4 regions of the Streptomyces sp. NPDC037273 genome follow, and region 1 is predicted to be linked to each of the others. Evidence: riboswitches for the same ligand, from Rfam matches in the RefSeq annotation. Region 1 holds a riboswitch; each other region holds the start of a gene.
The links. Region 1 has a riboswitch for cobalamin ahead of cobN (cobaltochelatase subunit CobN). Riboswitches for the same ligand answer to the same signal wherever they lie in the genome.

Region 1 (3,175 bases):
CTCCGGGTTCCGGGACCGGTCGAGGAACATCTCGCCGGGCGCCGGCCCCCAGTGCTCCTCGACCTGCTCGCGCAGCTCGGCGGGGAGTTCGGCGTACCAGCGCTTGTAGTCGGCGGCCGGGATGCGGACCGGGTTCTTCGCGAGCTGCTCCTCGGTGAGCCAGTCCTGGTCGTGGCCGCCGGCCTCGATGAGGGCGTAGATCAGCTCGTCGCCGTCGCCGGAGACCAGACCGGGCAGCTCGGCCTCGGGCCCGAAGTCGTAGCCCTCGGCGATCAGGCGGCGGAGCAGCGCGACCGCGGAGGCGGGGGTGTCGAGGCCGACCGCGTTGCCGATGCGGGAGTGCTTCGTCGGGTACGCGGAGAGGACGAGCGCCAGCTTCTTCTCGGCGTTCGGGATGTGGCGGAGCCGGGCGTGCCGGACGGCGATGCCGGCGACGCGGGCCGCGCGCTCGGCGTCGGCGACGTACGCGGGCAGGCCGTCGGCGTCGATCTCCTTGAAGGAGAACGGGACGGTGATGAGCCGGCCGTCGAACTCGGGCACGGCGACCTGGCTGGCGGCGTCGAGCGGCGACAGGCCCTCGTCGTTCTCCTCCCACGCCGAGCGCGAGCCGGTCAGGCACAGCGCCTGGAGGATCGGCACGTCGAGCGCGGCCAGCGCCCCCGCGTCCCACGCTTCTTCGTCGCCGCCGGCCTGCGCCTCGGCGGGCTTCGTGCCGCCGGCCGCGAGGACGGTCGTGACGATCGCGTCGGCGCCGCCGAGGGTGGCGACGAGCTCGGCCTCGGGGGCCCGCAGGGACGCCACGTACAGCGGCAGGGCCTGGGCGCCGGCGTCCTCGATCGCGTCGCAGAGGGCGCCGACGAAGGCGGTGTTCCCGCTCATGTGGTGGGCGCGGTAGTAGAGCACGGCCACCGTCGGGCCCTCGGTGCGGCGCGGGGTGCGCTCCAGCGGGCCCCAGGTGGGGGCGGCCGCCGGGGCCTCGAAGCCGTGGCCGGTGAGCAGGACGGTGTCGGAGAGGAAGCGGGCCAGCTGCTCCAGGTTCGCCGGGCCGCCGTGCGCCAGGTAGGCGTGGGCCTCGGTGGCGACGCCGACGGGGACGGTGGAGGCCTCCATCAGCTGGGCGTCGGGGGCCTGTTCGCCGCTGAGGACGACGACCGGCTTCCCGGCGGCGCGGATCGCGTCGATCCCCTCCTGCCAGGAGCGGAGCCCGCCGAGGAGGCGGACGACGACGAGTTCGGCCTCGTCGAGGAGGCCGGCGAGGTCGGCGAGGGGAAGGCGGGCCGGGTTGGCGAAGCGGTACTCCACCGGTCCGGTCGCGGCGGCGTTCGCCGCGCGGGCGCTGAGCAGGTCGGTGTCGGAGTGCGACAGCAGGAGCAGCATGGCGTGCGCAGGCCTTCCTCGGGGTTGTCCGCGCCCCGGGTGGTCGTATGGATGGCAGGAGTTCCTGACTCACCCGTGCCGGCTCGGCCGGTACGGGCTCACAGTGGCGGGACCGCGCCGGATTCTCACCGGGCTTCCTCCCCGGGGTCCTGGGACCCCATGCCGATCTGCATCCTAGATCGTGGCGCGGACAGGCCGAAGAGAGCCGGGGAGTCGGCCGGATCACACCCGGTGAGCGGCCCGTTCCCCGTGGGTATGCTCGCCGCCATGCCGCCCACCCCACCCTCGACGCCCGAGCGGAACGAACCCCCCGCAAGGGACCGTGGCGACGCCTGCCCCGGGGCGCTGCGCCTGCACGCCGCCGACGACGGCGGCCTGGCCCGACTGCGCCTCCCCGCAGGCAGACTGACCGCACGTCAGGTCGAGGCGCTGGCGGACGCGGCGGAGTCCCTGGGCGACGGGTCGGTCAGCATCACCTCCCGGGGCAACGCGGAGCTCCGCGGCCTCGCGGACGGCTGCGGCGCGGAGCTCGCCGCGCTGCTCGCGGACGCGGGCCTGCTGCCCTCGTCCACGCACGAGCGCGTCCGCAACATCGTCGTCTCCCCCGCCGCCGGCCTCGACGGACTCGGCGGTCCCGAGGTCCAGTTGTGGGCCAGGGAACTCGACGCCCTCCTCTGCGCCGAACCGTGGGCGGCAACGCTTTCCGGCCGTTTCCTCTTCGTCCTCGACGACGGGCGCGGGGACGTGGCCGGGCTCGGCGGAGATGTGACCTTGGTCGCAGTGGAGGGGGAGTCGGCGCTCCTGTACGTCGGCGGGCGGGCGTTCCGGGTCGCCGGAGCCGACGCCCCCCGCGCCGCGCTCGCCGCCGCCGGGGCCTTCCTGGACGCCGCACGCACGGCCGGAACCGGCGCCTGGCGGGTCGCGGAGCTCCCCGAGGGGTACGCCCCCGGCCTGGCGGACGCCCTCGACCGGGCGGGCATCACGGCGCAGCCCGTGACCCCGGCGGAATCGCTGCTGCTCTACGGGCCCCCGCCCGCCCCCGGCCCGCTCGGCCCCGCCGCCCACTACGTCCTCGCACCCCTCGGCCGCCTCACCGCGGCCCAGCTGCGGGCACTGCTGCCCGCCGAGGAGGTACGGCTGACGCCGTGGCGCGGCGCCGTGATCGTGGGAACGTCCCCGAACCGCCCCGGACTCGCCGAGCACGGCCTCATCACCGACCCCGGCTCCCCCTGGGTGAACGTCACCGCCTGCACCGGCCGCCCCGGCTGCGCCAAGTCCCTCGCGGACGTCCGCGCCGACGCCGCCCCGGGCCCCGTACGCGGTCTCCCCGTCCACTACTCCGGATGCGAGCGCCGCTGCGGCCACCCGCACGGCACCTGGGTCGACGTCGTCGCCACCGCCGACGGCGCCTACCTGGTGGACGGCGTCCCCACCCCCCGTACCGCCCTGCCCGAAGCAGTCACCACGGCCCGCACGGCCACCCACCCGCTGACGAGATGAGCGAGAGCACCAGCATGTTCGACTACGAGAAGGACGGGGCGGAGATCTACCGCCGGTCCTTTGCCACGATCCGCGCCGAGGCGGATCTGGCGGGCCTGCCCGCCGACGTCGCCCAGGTGGCGGTCCGGATGATCCACGCCTGCGGCATGACCGACCTCGTCAGCGATATCGCCTACTCGCCCCAGGTCGTCTCCCGCGCCCGCGCCGCCCTCCAGGCCGGCGCGCCGATCCTCTGCGACGCCCAGATGGTCGCCAGCGGCGTCACCCGCAAGCGGCTGCCCGCCGACAACGAGGTGAT
Region 2 (3,175 bases), on a different contig from region 1:
ACCACCAGGTCCCGCGCCACCGCCCGGGCCGCCCCGGGCCCCCGGTCCTCCTCCAGGAGCGCCAGGCACAGGTCGATCCCGGCCGTCACCCCCGCCGAGGACCACACCTCCCCGTCCCGCACGTGGATCGCGTCCCGGTCCACCGCCACCGCCGGGAACCGGCGCGCCAGCTCCGCCGCGTGCTCCCAGTGCGTGGCCGCCCGCCGCCCGGCCAGCAGCCCCGCCGCCGCCAGCGCGAACGCGCCCGTGCACACCGACGCCACCCGCCCCGAGCGCGCCGCGAGCCCCGCCACCACCGGCGCCGCCGCCACGCACCGCTCCACGTCCACCGCCCCGGGCACGAGCAGCGTGTCCGCGCCCGTGACCTCCCCGGCCGCCCGGTCCGCGCCGATCCGCAGCCCGCAGGAGGTCCGTACGTCCCGCCCGTCGGGCGTGCACACCCGCACCCGGTAACCGGACCCGGCCGTCGAGAACACCTCCAGCGGGGCCGAGACATCGAGCAGCCTGACCCCGTCGAAGGCGAACACCCACACCTCGTGCGTCGTCGTCATGTGTCCGATTCTGTGGGATGCCTGTCCCTGAGGACATGGCGGGCCCGCCCCGCCGGCGACGAGGCTTGCCCCATGAACCCGATGCAGCTCATCCCCGACAGCAAGCTCGCCACCGCCGCCACCGAACTCGTCCGCGACACCACCGGCGACCTCGTGTACGACCACTCCCGCCGCGTCTACCTCTTCGGCGCCCTCCAGGGCCGCGCCCGCGGCCTCGCGTTCGACCCCGAACTGCTCTACGTCGGCGCGATGTTCCACGACCTCGGCCTCGGCGAGAAGCACCGGGGGAGCGGCCGCCGCTTCGAGGTCGACGGGGCCGAGGAGGCCGCCGCGTTCCTCCGGGGCCAGGGCGCCGACGAGGACGCCGTCCGCCGCGTCTGGACCGCCATCGCCCTGCACACCACCCCCGGCGTACCGGAGTTCATGGAGCCCGAGGTGGCGCTCGTGACGGCCGGAGTCGAGTACGACGTGCTCGGCATCGGCTACGACGACCCCGCCGCCGTCACCCCGGAGGACCGGGCCGCGATCGTCGCCGCCCACCCCCGGCCCGACTTCAAGAACCGCATCCTGGCGGCCTTCGCCGAGGGCATCGCGCCCAAACCCGGCACCACCTTCGGCAACGTCAAGGCCGACGTGCTCCGCCACTACGTGCCCGGCTTCGTCCCCGGCGACTTCGTGAGCACCATCCGCGACTCGTCCTGGCCCGAGTGAGAGACTGGCCGGGACCAACGGGCGGCAGGACCCAGGAAGCCGGTGCGAATCCGGCACGGTCCCGCCACTGTGACCGCCCCCCCCCGTCGGGGCGGAAGCCAGGAACTGACCTGCCGCCTTCTCACCGCCGATCGGGGACGTGGAAATCCCCGGAGGAGGCCTGTTCCCGCATGTCCTGGCGCCGCCCGCTGCTGTCCGCAGCCGCACTGATCCCCCTGCTCGCCGCCTGCTCGGCCGCCCCCGAGGCCGCCGCGCCCGCCGCGAAACCCGCCGCGGGATTCCCGTACACCGTCACCAACTGCGGAGTGACGACCACCTACCAGGCGCCGCCGAAGCGCGCGGTCGCCATGAACCAGCACGTCACCGAGATCATGCTGGCCCTCGGCCTGGAGAAGTCGCTCGTCGGCACCGCGTACCTCGACGACGCGATCCTGCCCGCCTACAAGAAGGCGTACGACTCCGTCCCCGTCCTGGCGAAGGAGTACCCGTCCAAGGAGGCGCTCCTCGCGGCCAATCCCGACTTCGTGTACGGCGGTTACTCCTCGGCCTTCTCCGCCAAGGACGGCCGCAGCCGTGACGACCTCGGGCGCTCCGGCATCCACACCCGGCTCAACACCGAGTACTGCCCCACGGGTTCGCCCTCCGTCGAGGACCTCTACCGCGAAGTCCGCGAGACCGGCCGCACGTTCGGCGTCGGAGACCGGGCGGAGGCATGGATCCGGCAGGCCCGCGCCGGCGTCTCCGCCACCGCGAAGCGGCTCGCCGGCGTCGAACCCGTCTCCGTCTTCGTGTACGACAGCGGCGACAAGACCGCCTTCACCGCGGGCGGCAAGGGCATCGGCGACGAGCTCATCACCCGCGCCGGCGGCCGGAACGTCTTCGCCGACCTCGACAAGGCCTTCGGCGACGCCACCTGGGAACAGGTCGTCGACCGCCGCCCCGAGGTCGTCGTGATCTACGACTACGGCTCCACCACCGTCGAACAGAAGAAGAAGCGGCTCCTCGACGACCCCGCGCTCAAGGACGTCCCCGCGATCAGGAACCGCAGGTTCGCCGTCCTGCCGCTCTCCGACACCGTCCTCGGCGTCCGCGTCCCCGCCGCCGTCGACAAGCTCGCCGCCCAGCTCCACCCCGCCGCCCGGTGACCGCGACCCTCCCGCCGGCCCGGACGACTCCCGTCCGGGCCCCGGCCCCCGCGCGCCCCGTCCGGTACGCGCTCGTCGTCGCCGGACTCGTCCTCGCCCTCGCCGCCGCCGCGCTCGCCTCCCTCGCCCTCGGCTCCGTCCGCGTCCCGCCCGGCCAGGTCCTCGACGCCCTCACCGGGCGGGCGGGCCCCTCGCCGTACCGGACGATCGTGCTCGACGTACGCCTGCCCCGGGTCCTCCTCGGGACCGTCGTCGGCGCCGGACTCGCCGTCGTCGGCGCCGTCCTCCAGGCCCTCGTACGCAACCGGCTCGCCGACCCCTTCCTCCTCGGGATCTCCTCCGGAGCCTCCGCCGGCGCCGTCCTCGTCCTGGTCCTCGGCATCGGGGGAGGGGTCACCACCACGCTCGCCCTGCCCGCCGGAGCCTTCGCCGGCGCCCTCCTCGCCCTCGTCCTCGTCTACGGGCTCGCGCGCCGCGGCGGGACCATGACCGGCACCCGGCTCGTCCTCGCCGGAGTCGCCGTCTCCTACATCCTGTCCGCCCTCGCCACCCTGCTCCTCGTCGTCGCCGGCCGGCCCGAACAGTTCCAGGAAGCCCTGTACTGGTCCCTCGGCGGACTCGGCAGCGCCCGCTGGGACACCCTCGCCCTGCCCGCCGCCGTCCTCGCCCTCGGCGTCGGCGCCCTCCTCGCCCTCGCCCGCCCCCTCGACCTGCTCCTCACCGGCGAGGAGGGCGCCACCGTCCTCGGCCTCGACACCGCCCGCTTCC
Region 3 (3,175 bases), on a different contig from region 1:
ATCGCCGCTCCGATCGTCGCGGGCATCGCCGCGATGCTGGGCACGAAGCTGACGTACAAGATCGGCGCCAAGACCGACGAGAAGCACACCGCCAAGGGCTACCGGGTCGGCCAGATCGCCTCCGCCGGCCTCGTCTCCCTCGCCCACGGCACCAACGACGCCCAGAAGACGATGGGCATCATCACCCTCGCCCTGGTCGCCGGCGGCACCCTCGCCCCGGGCTCCAACCCGCCGGTCTGGGTCATCGTGTCCGCGGGCCTGGCGATCGCGCTCGGCACCTACCTCGGCGGCTGGCGCATCATCCGCACCATGGGCAAGGGCCTCACGGACCTCCAGCCGCAGCAGGGCTTCGCCGCCCAGACCAGCGCGGCCACGGTCATCCTGGCCTCCTCCCACCTGGGCTTCTCCCTCTCCACCACGCACTCCGTCTCCGGTGCCGTGATGGGCGCGGGCCTGGGCCGCAAGGGCGGCGTCGTCCGCTGGTCGACGGCCACCCGCATGTTCGTCGCCTGGGGCCTGACCCTGCCGGCCGCCGGCCTGGTCGCCGCGGGAGCCGAGTACATCGCCCGCCAGGGCGACTGGGGCGTCTACACGGTCGCGGCCTTCCTGGTCGCCTCCTGCCTCGGCATCTGGCTGATCTCCCGCCGCCAGGTGGTCGACCACACCAACGTCAACGACGTCGAGGCCGAGGCCGAGGCCGACGGCGTGGTCACCACCGCGATCGCCGCCGTCACCCCGCCGCCGGCCGGCTCCGTCGCCGCCGTCGCGGACGAGGACCTCAAGACCACCATCCCCGCGCCGGTCCCCACGGACCCTGCCGCTCCCCCGGCCCCCGCCGCCGCGGTCTAAGGAACTGGAACCAAGCATGAAGATCGACTGGGCAGCCCTCGGCTCCGTCTTCGGAGTCAGCCTCGTGGCGACCGTCGCCCTGGTGGGCCTCTTCACCCTCGGCATCATCGGCCTCTCCAAGCAGGAGCAGGCCGCCGCCCAGGGCGGCTCCGCCGTCCTGGCCCGCACCGGCGCCTACGCCTGCTTCGCCCTGTGCCTGGCGGCCGTGGCGTACGGCATCTACCTGATCGTCGCCTGACGGTCCCCGGTTACCTCGGCCGGGCGGTCCGCACCTTCGGGAGCGGGCCGCCCGGCCGTCGTGTTTGTGGTGCTCCGCACAGTGACGCGACGCAGGTCAAGGGTGAGTTGACGGGTGTTCTCGGCCCGTGGTGGACTTCCGGGGCCATTACGGCGGCAGCAGAGGAAGCCCGGTGCGAATCCGGCGCGGTCCCGCCACTGTGACCGGATCCGAAGGGTCCGGGAGTCAGGAACTCTCGCCGCCGGTCACGTCGATCCAGGGCGCGGACCCTGAGTGAGGACATAGCGCCATGCCCGGCTGCAGCCGCAGCGTTTCCCGAGCCACCGGTGTCTTCGCGTACGGAGCGGCCCTCGGCCTCGCCGTCGACCGGCTCGTCGGCGATCCCCGCCGCGGCCATCCCGTCGCCGCGTTCGGCCGGGCGGCGGCCGGCGTCGAACGGGCCCTGTGGCACGACCACCGCGGCTGGGGAGCCCTCCACACGGCCGTCTGCGCCGGGACCACCGCCGCCGCCGGCGCCCTCGCCGCCCGTACGGTACGGGGCAGCCGCGCCGCCTCCGTCGCCCTGACCGCGGCCGCCGTCTGGGCCGTCGTCGGCGGGACGACCCTGGGGCGCGAGGCCCGCGCCATCGGCGGCGCGCTGGCCGCCGGGGACCTGGAGGTGGCGCGCGAGCGGCTGCCCCACCTCTGCGGGCGCGACCCGCACTCCCTCGACGGTCCCGCGATGGCCCGCGCGGTCGTCGAATCCGTCGCCGAGAACACCTCCGACGCGGTGGTCGGCGCCCTGTTCTGGGGCGCCGTCGCGGGCGTGCCGGGACTCGTCGGCTTCCGGGCCGTCAACACCCTGGACGCGATGGTCGGGCACAAGTCGCCGCGGCTGCGCCGCTTCGGCTGGGCCTCGGCCCGGCTCGACGACGTGGCCGGCTGGCCCGGGGCGCGCCTCACCGCCGCCCTGGCGACCGTCGCCGGCGGGAACCCGCGCGGGGCCGTACGGGCCTGGCGGGCGGACGCGGCGAAGCACCCCAGCCCCAACGCAGGACCCGTCGAGGCCTCCTTCGCGGGCTCCCTCGGCGTGCGGCTCGGCGGCACCCTCGCGTACGGCGGCCGGGTCGAGCACCGGCCCGTGCTCAACGGGGAGGGGCGGGCCGTCGAGGTCGCCGACATCGAGCGGGCGGTCCGGCTGTCCCGCCGGGTCACCGGACTGACCCTGGCCGCCTGCGTGGGCGGCCGGCTGATCGCGAGCGCGCTGAAGCGGAGGAACGCATGAGGGGTGGCGGACTGCTCGTCGCCGGGACCACGTCGGACGCCGGCAAGAGCGTCGTGACGGCCGGCATCTGCCGCTGGCTGGTCCGGCAGGGGATCAAGGTCGCACCGTTCAAGGGACAGAACATGTCCCTCAACTCCTTCGTCACCCGCGAGGGCGCCGAGATCGGCCGCGCCCAGGCCATGCAGGCGCAGGCCGCGCGCGTCGAAGCGACCGCCCTGATGAACCCGGTGCTGCTCAAGCCCGGCAGCGACCGCTCCAGCCAGGTCGTCCTCATGGGCAAGCCGGTCGGCGAGCTGAGCGCCCGCGGCTACCACGGCGGGCGGCAGAAGGAACTCTTCGAGCCCGTCCTGGCGTGCCTGGAGGAACTCCGGGGCAGATACGACGCCGTGATCTGCGAAGGGGCGGGCAGTCCGGCCGAGATCAACCTGCGGCGCACGGACATCGTGAACATGGGCATCGCGCGGGCCGCGAAGCTGCCCGTGGTCGTCGTCGGCGACATCGACCGGGGCGGTGTCTTCGCCCAGTTCTTCGGCACGACGGCGCTCCTGAGCCCCGAGGACCAGTCCCTCGTCGCCGGCTACCTGGTCAACAAGTTCCGCGGTGACGTGACCCTGCTCGAACCCGGCCTCGACATGCTCCAGGGCCTCACCGGCCGCCGTACCTTCGGCGTCCTGCCGTACGCCCACGGTCTCGGCATCGACGAGGAGGACGGCCTCCGCGTCTCCCTGCGGGGCACCGTCCGCGAGTCCGTGGTCGCCCCGCCGGTCGGCGCCGACGTGCTGCGGGTCGCCGTCTGCGCGATCCCCCTGATGTCCAACTTCACC
Region 4 (3,175 bases), on a different contig from region 1:
CCAGCGCCTCGCGCACCCGGAGCCGTACCTCTTCCTCCGGCAGCCCCAGGTTCATCGGCCCGAACGACACGTCCTGACCGACCGAGGCAGCGAACAGCTGGTCGTCCGGATCCTGCGCGACCAGCTGGACCGTCGACCGCAGCCGGGTGAGCCCCTTCCGGTCGTACGCCACCGGCGCCCCGTCGAGGAGCAGCGACCCGCTCCCGCACCGCAGCCCCCCGCTCAGCAGCCGCAGCAGCGTCGTCTTGCCGCTGCCGTTGCGGCCGAGGAGCGCGACGGCCCGGCCCTCCGCCACCGCGAAGTCCACCCCGGACAGGACCGCCGGCCCGTCCTCGTAGGCGAAACCCGCCTTCACCAGCTCCACCACGGGCGTCGCGCCCTGAGCCGTCGCCGGGTGCTGAGACGTCACGGAAGAAACCTTTCCAGTACGAGAGTGAGGGCGACGAGCCCTCCGAGGAGCCCGCCCGTCGCCGCGAGGAACCCACGGGAGACCGGGCACACGGGCACCAGCACCCGCAGCGTCCCGTCGTACCCCCGCCCCGCGAGCCCCGACTGCAGGCGCTGCGCCCGGTCGAAGGCCCGCACGAAGGTGGTCGCGCCGAGCCCGGCCAGCGAACGCCAGGTCGCGGCCCGCGTGGTGTGGCCGAGCCGGGCCGCCTGCGCCTGCCGGATCTTGGACAGCGAGTCGAGCAGCAGGAAGATGATCCGGTACATCACGAGCGCCACGTCCACCACCGGCGCCGGCACCCCCGCCCGCACAAGCCGCGGCAGCACGTCCGACACCGGCGTCGTGAACGCGAACAGCAGCACCCCCAGCGAGGCCGCCGCCGTCCGCGACAACAACTCACCCGCGTGCACCGCACCACCGGGCGCCCACGCCACCATCCCGCGCGCCCCGCCCACCTCGAACAGCAGCGGCACCGCGCCCGTGACACAGAACCCCAGCGGCACCCGGAACGCCCGCCACAGCTGACGCCCCGCCACCCCCGCCGGTCCCAGCAGCACCCCCAGCGTCACCGCCGCCACCAGCACCGCCCCCGGCCACGGCGGCAGACACACCGCACACAACGTCAGCCCGAACCCGAGCAGCGCCTTCTCGGCCGGATGGCGAGAGCGCCAGCGACTGCTGTGCGCCGCCGCGTCGATCGGCAGCATGAACGCCTACGCCCCCGGCCCGCGGGTGTCACGACCGGCAGCGCGGTCGCCGTCGGCGGGCGCGTCGGGGCCGTCGGCCGCCGTCGTGGCGGAGCCGGGCCCCTCGGCCGGCACCTCACCCGCCCCATCCGCCTCAGCCGCCCCTCCGGCCTTCGCCGCCAGCGCCGTCCCCTGCCGCCGCCCGCGCCGCAGGCCGAAGTAGTACGCAAGGACCCCCGCGCCCAGCGCCGCCTGGAGGGCGAACAACGCGGACTCGATCTCGCCGGACGGCGGTTCGTACAGGGGGCTGAACCAGGGCTCGTAGTCGGGCTCGAGCTCGGTGATCGCGGTCTCGGCCTCCGCGTCGGAGCCGGTGAACGGGGCTTCCTTGTGGTCGCCCAGGCCGAGCACGAGCGGCAGGACCGCGAGCGCGACGACGACGAGCAGCAGCAGGCCGTTGATCTTCGCGTTGCGGCTGATCTTGCGGCTGATCTTGGGGCTCATCGGGTGGCCGCCTCGTCCTGGAGTTCCGTGCGCGGGCGGGGGAGCACGCCCAGGCGGGTCAGATCACCCTTGCTGGACTGGGTGAGGAGCCGCATCACGAGCACGGTGAGCAGGCCCTCGCTGACGGCGAGCGGAATCTGCGTCACCGCGAAGATCCCGCCGAACTTGGCGAGCGCGCCGGGCACGCCGCTGCCGGGGTCGGGGAAGGCGAGCGCCAGCTGCACGCTGGTGACGCAGTACGTGGAGAGGTCGGCGACGAACGCGCCGAAGAAGACGGCGACCATCAGGGGCGTACCGAACTTCCGCAGCAGCCGGTAGGTCCCGTAACCCGCCCAGGGCCCGACGATCGCCATCGAGAAGGCGTTCGCGCCGAGCGTGGTGAGGCCGCCGTGGGCGAGCAGCAGCGCCTGGAACAGCAGGGTGATCGTGCCGAGGACGGCCATGATCGGCGGCCGGAACAGGATCGCGCCCAGGCCCGTACCGGTCGGATGGGAGCAACTACCCGTCACCGAAGGCAACTTGAGCGCCGAGAGGACGAACGTGAAGGCGCCGGACGCGCCGAGCAGCAGGGTGGATTCGGGGTTCGACCGCACCTCGCGGGTCAGCGCGCGGACCCCGTGGACGACGAACGGGGCGGCCGCGACGCCCCAGGCGGCGGCGTGCGCAGGGGGAAGATACCCCTCGGCTATATGCATGGTCGGGAGACCTCTCCAGCACCTCGTGGATGGACAACGCACCCTGGCCGGTCTCCTGGCTGACGGTCATGCCGTCCGACTCCGCCTTCCCACACCCCGACGGTCTCCCGTCGCGGTCCAGTGGCTTCCCCGAGGGCGTTCCCGCGGGGGTGGAGCCGGACCTCCCGATCACAGTGGCGAGGGCCGCACCGGTACTTCACCGGTTTCCCGTACACCAAGGCCCTGCGACATTAGTGCGTTGACCAGGTACATCACAACACGGTCGCCACCCGGTGCGGCCTCTCCGTCACTCCGCGCACCCACCCCCGAGGCCCGTTCCCGGCGGTGTACGTACGCCTCCGCGCCTCATTCCTTGCGGTAGCCGTACGCCTCCGAAGCCGCCGCCACCACCGCCTCGATGTCCCCGCCGACACTCGCCGTCACCAGCGCCGCGACCGCCCCCTCGACGAACGGCGCGTCCACCAGACGCGCCCCTTCGGGCAGTTCGTCCCCCTCGGCCAGCAGGGCCTTCACGGTGAGCACGGCACTCCCCAGATCGACCAGGAGCGCCACCCCGGCCCCCCGGTCGACCTCCTTCGCCGCCTCCGCGATCAGCTCGGAACTCGTCCCGAGCCCCCCGTCGGCGGTCCCGCCCGCCGGCGCCACCGGCGCCAGCTCCCCACCGCCCGCGAGCCCCCGCGCCAACTCGGCCACCGCCCCCGCCACCGCCGCACTGTGCGACACGAGCACGATGCCGACATGCGCGGAACCGGCACCCGCCGGACCCCCGCGCGCCCCGCCCGCCTCCGGAGCCGTACAGCCGCCCTCCCCGCTCACGACACCCCCTCCGCGTCCGCGGTCTC

Region 2: linked by a shared signal. The riboswitch ahead of ACZ7G1_RS33275 (ABC transporter substrate-binding protein) and the one ahead of cobN (cobaltochelatase subunit CobN) in region 1 are both predicted to bind cobalamin.
Region 3: linked by a shared signal. The riboswitch ahead of ACZ7G1_RS32310 (cobalamin biosynthesis protein) and the one ahead of cobN (cobaltochelatase subunit CobN) in region 1 are both predicted to bind cobalamin.
Region 4: linked by a shared signal. The riboswitch ahead of ACZ7G1_RS01765 (energy-coupling factor ABC transporter permease) and the one ahead of cobN (cobaltochelatase subunit CobN) in region 1 are both predicted to bind cobalamin.

Annotation. Positions count from the first base shown of each region.
Region 1 covers NZ_JBVJVO010000006.1:416,682-419,856, reverse strand. Annotated here, with positions in the region: gene cobN (cobaltochelatase subunit CobN) at 1-1,377, opposite strand, end outside; cobalamin riboswitch at 1,424-1,549, opposite strand; gene ACZ7G1_RS19475 (cobalamin biosynthesis protein CobG) at 1,633-2,877, shown strand; gene ACZ7G1_RS19470 (precorrin-8X methylmutase) at 2,874-3,175, shown strand, end outside.
Region 2 covers NZ_JBVJVO010000017.1:133,533-136,707, reverse strand. Annotated here, with positions in the region: gene ACZ7G1_RS33285 (GlxA family transcriptional regulator) at 1-551, opposite strand, end outside; gene ACZ7G1_RS33280 (HD domain-containing protein) at 624-1,262, shown strand; cobalamin riboswitch at 1,255-1,390, shown strand; gene ACZ7G1_RS33275 (ABC transporter substrate-binding protein) at 1,433-2,407, shown strand; gene ACZ7G1_RS33270 (FecCD family ABC transporter permease) at 2,404-3,175, shown strand, end outside.
Region 3 covers NZ_JBVJVO010000016.1:133,027-136,201, reverse strand. Annotated here, with positions in the region: gene ACZ7G1_RS32320 (inorganic phosphate transporter) at 1-849, shown strand, start outside; gene ACZ7G1_RS32315 (hypothetical protein) at 866-1,087, shown strand; cobalamin riboswitch at 1,202-1,341, shown strand; gene ACZ7G1_RS32310 (cobalamin biosynthesis protein) at 1,377-2,351, shown strand; gene ACZ7G1_RS32305 (cobyric acid synthase) at 2,348-3,175, shown strand, end outside.
Region 4 covers NZ_JBVJVO010000001.1:397,172-400,346, forward strand. Annotated here, with positions in the region: gene ACZ7G1_RS01750 (ATP-binding cassette domain-containing protein) at 1-409, opposite strand, end outside; gene cbiQ (cobalt ECF transporter T component CbiQ) at 406-1,155, opposite strand; gene ACZ7G1_RS01760 (energy-coupling factor ABC transporter substrate-binding protein) at 1,162-1,614, opposite strand; gene ACZ7G1_RS01765 (energy-coupling factor ABC transporter permease) at 1,635-2,333, opposite strand; cobalamin riboswitch at 2,362-2,594, opposite strand; gene ACZ7G1_RS01770 (PTS-dependent dihydroxyacetone kinase phosphotransferase subunit DhaM) at 2,679-3,065, opposite strand; gene dhaL (dihydroxyacetone kinase subunit DhaL) at 3,146-3,175, opposite strand, start outside.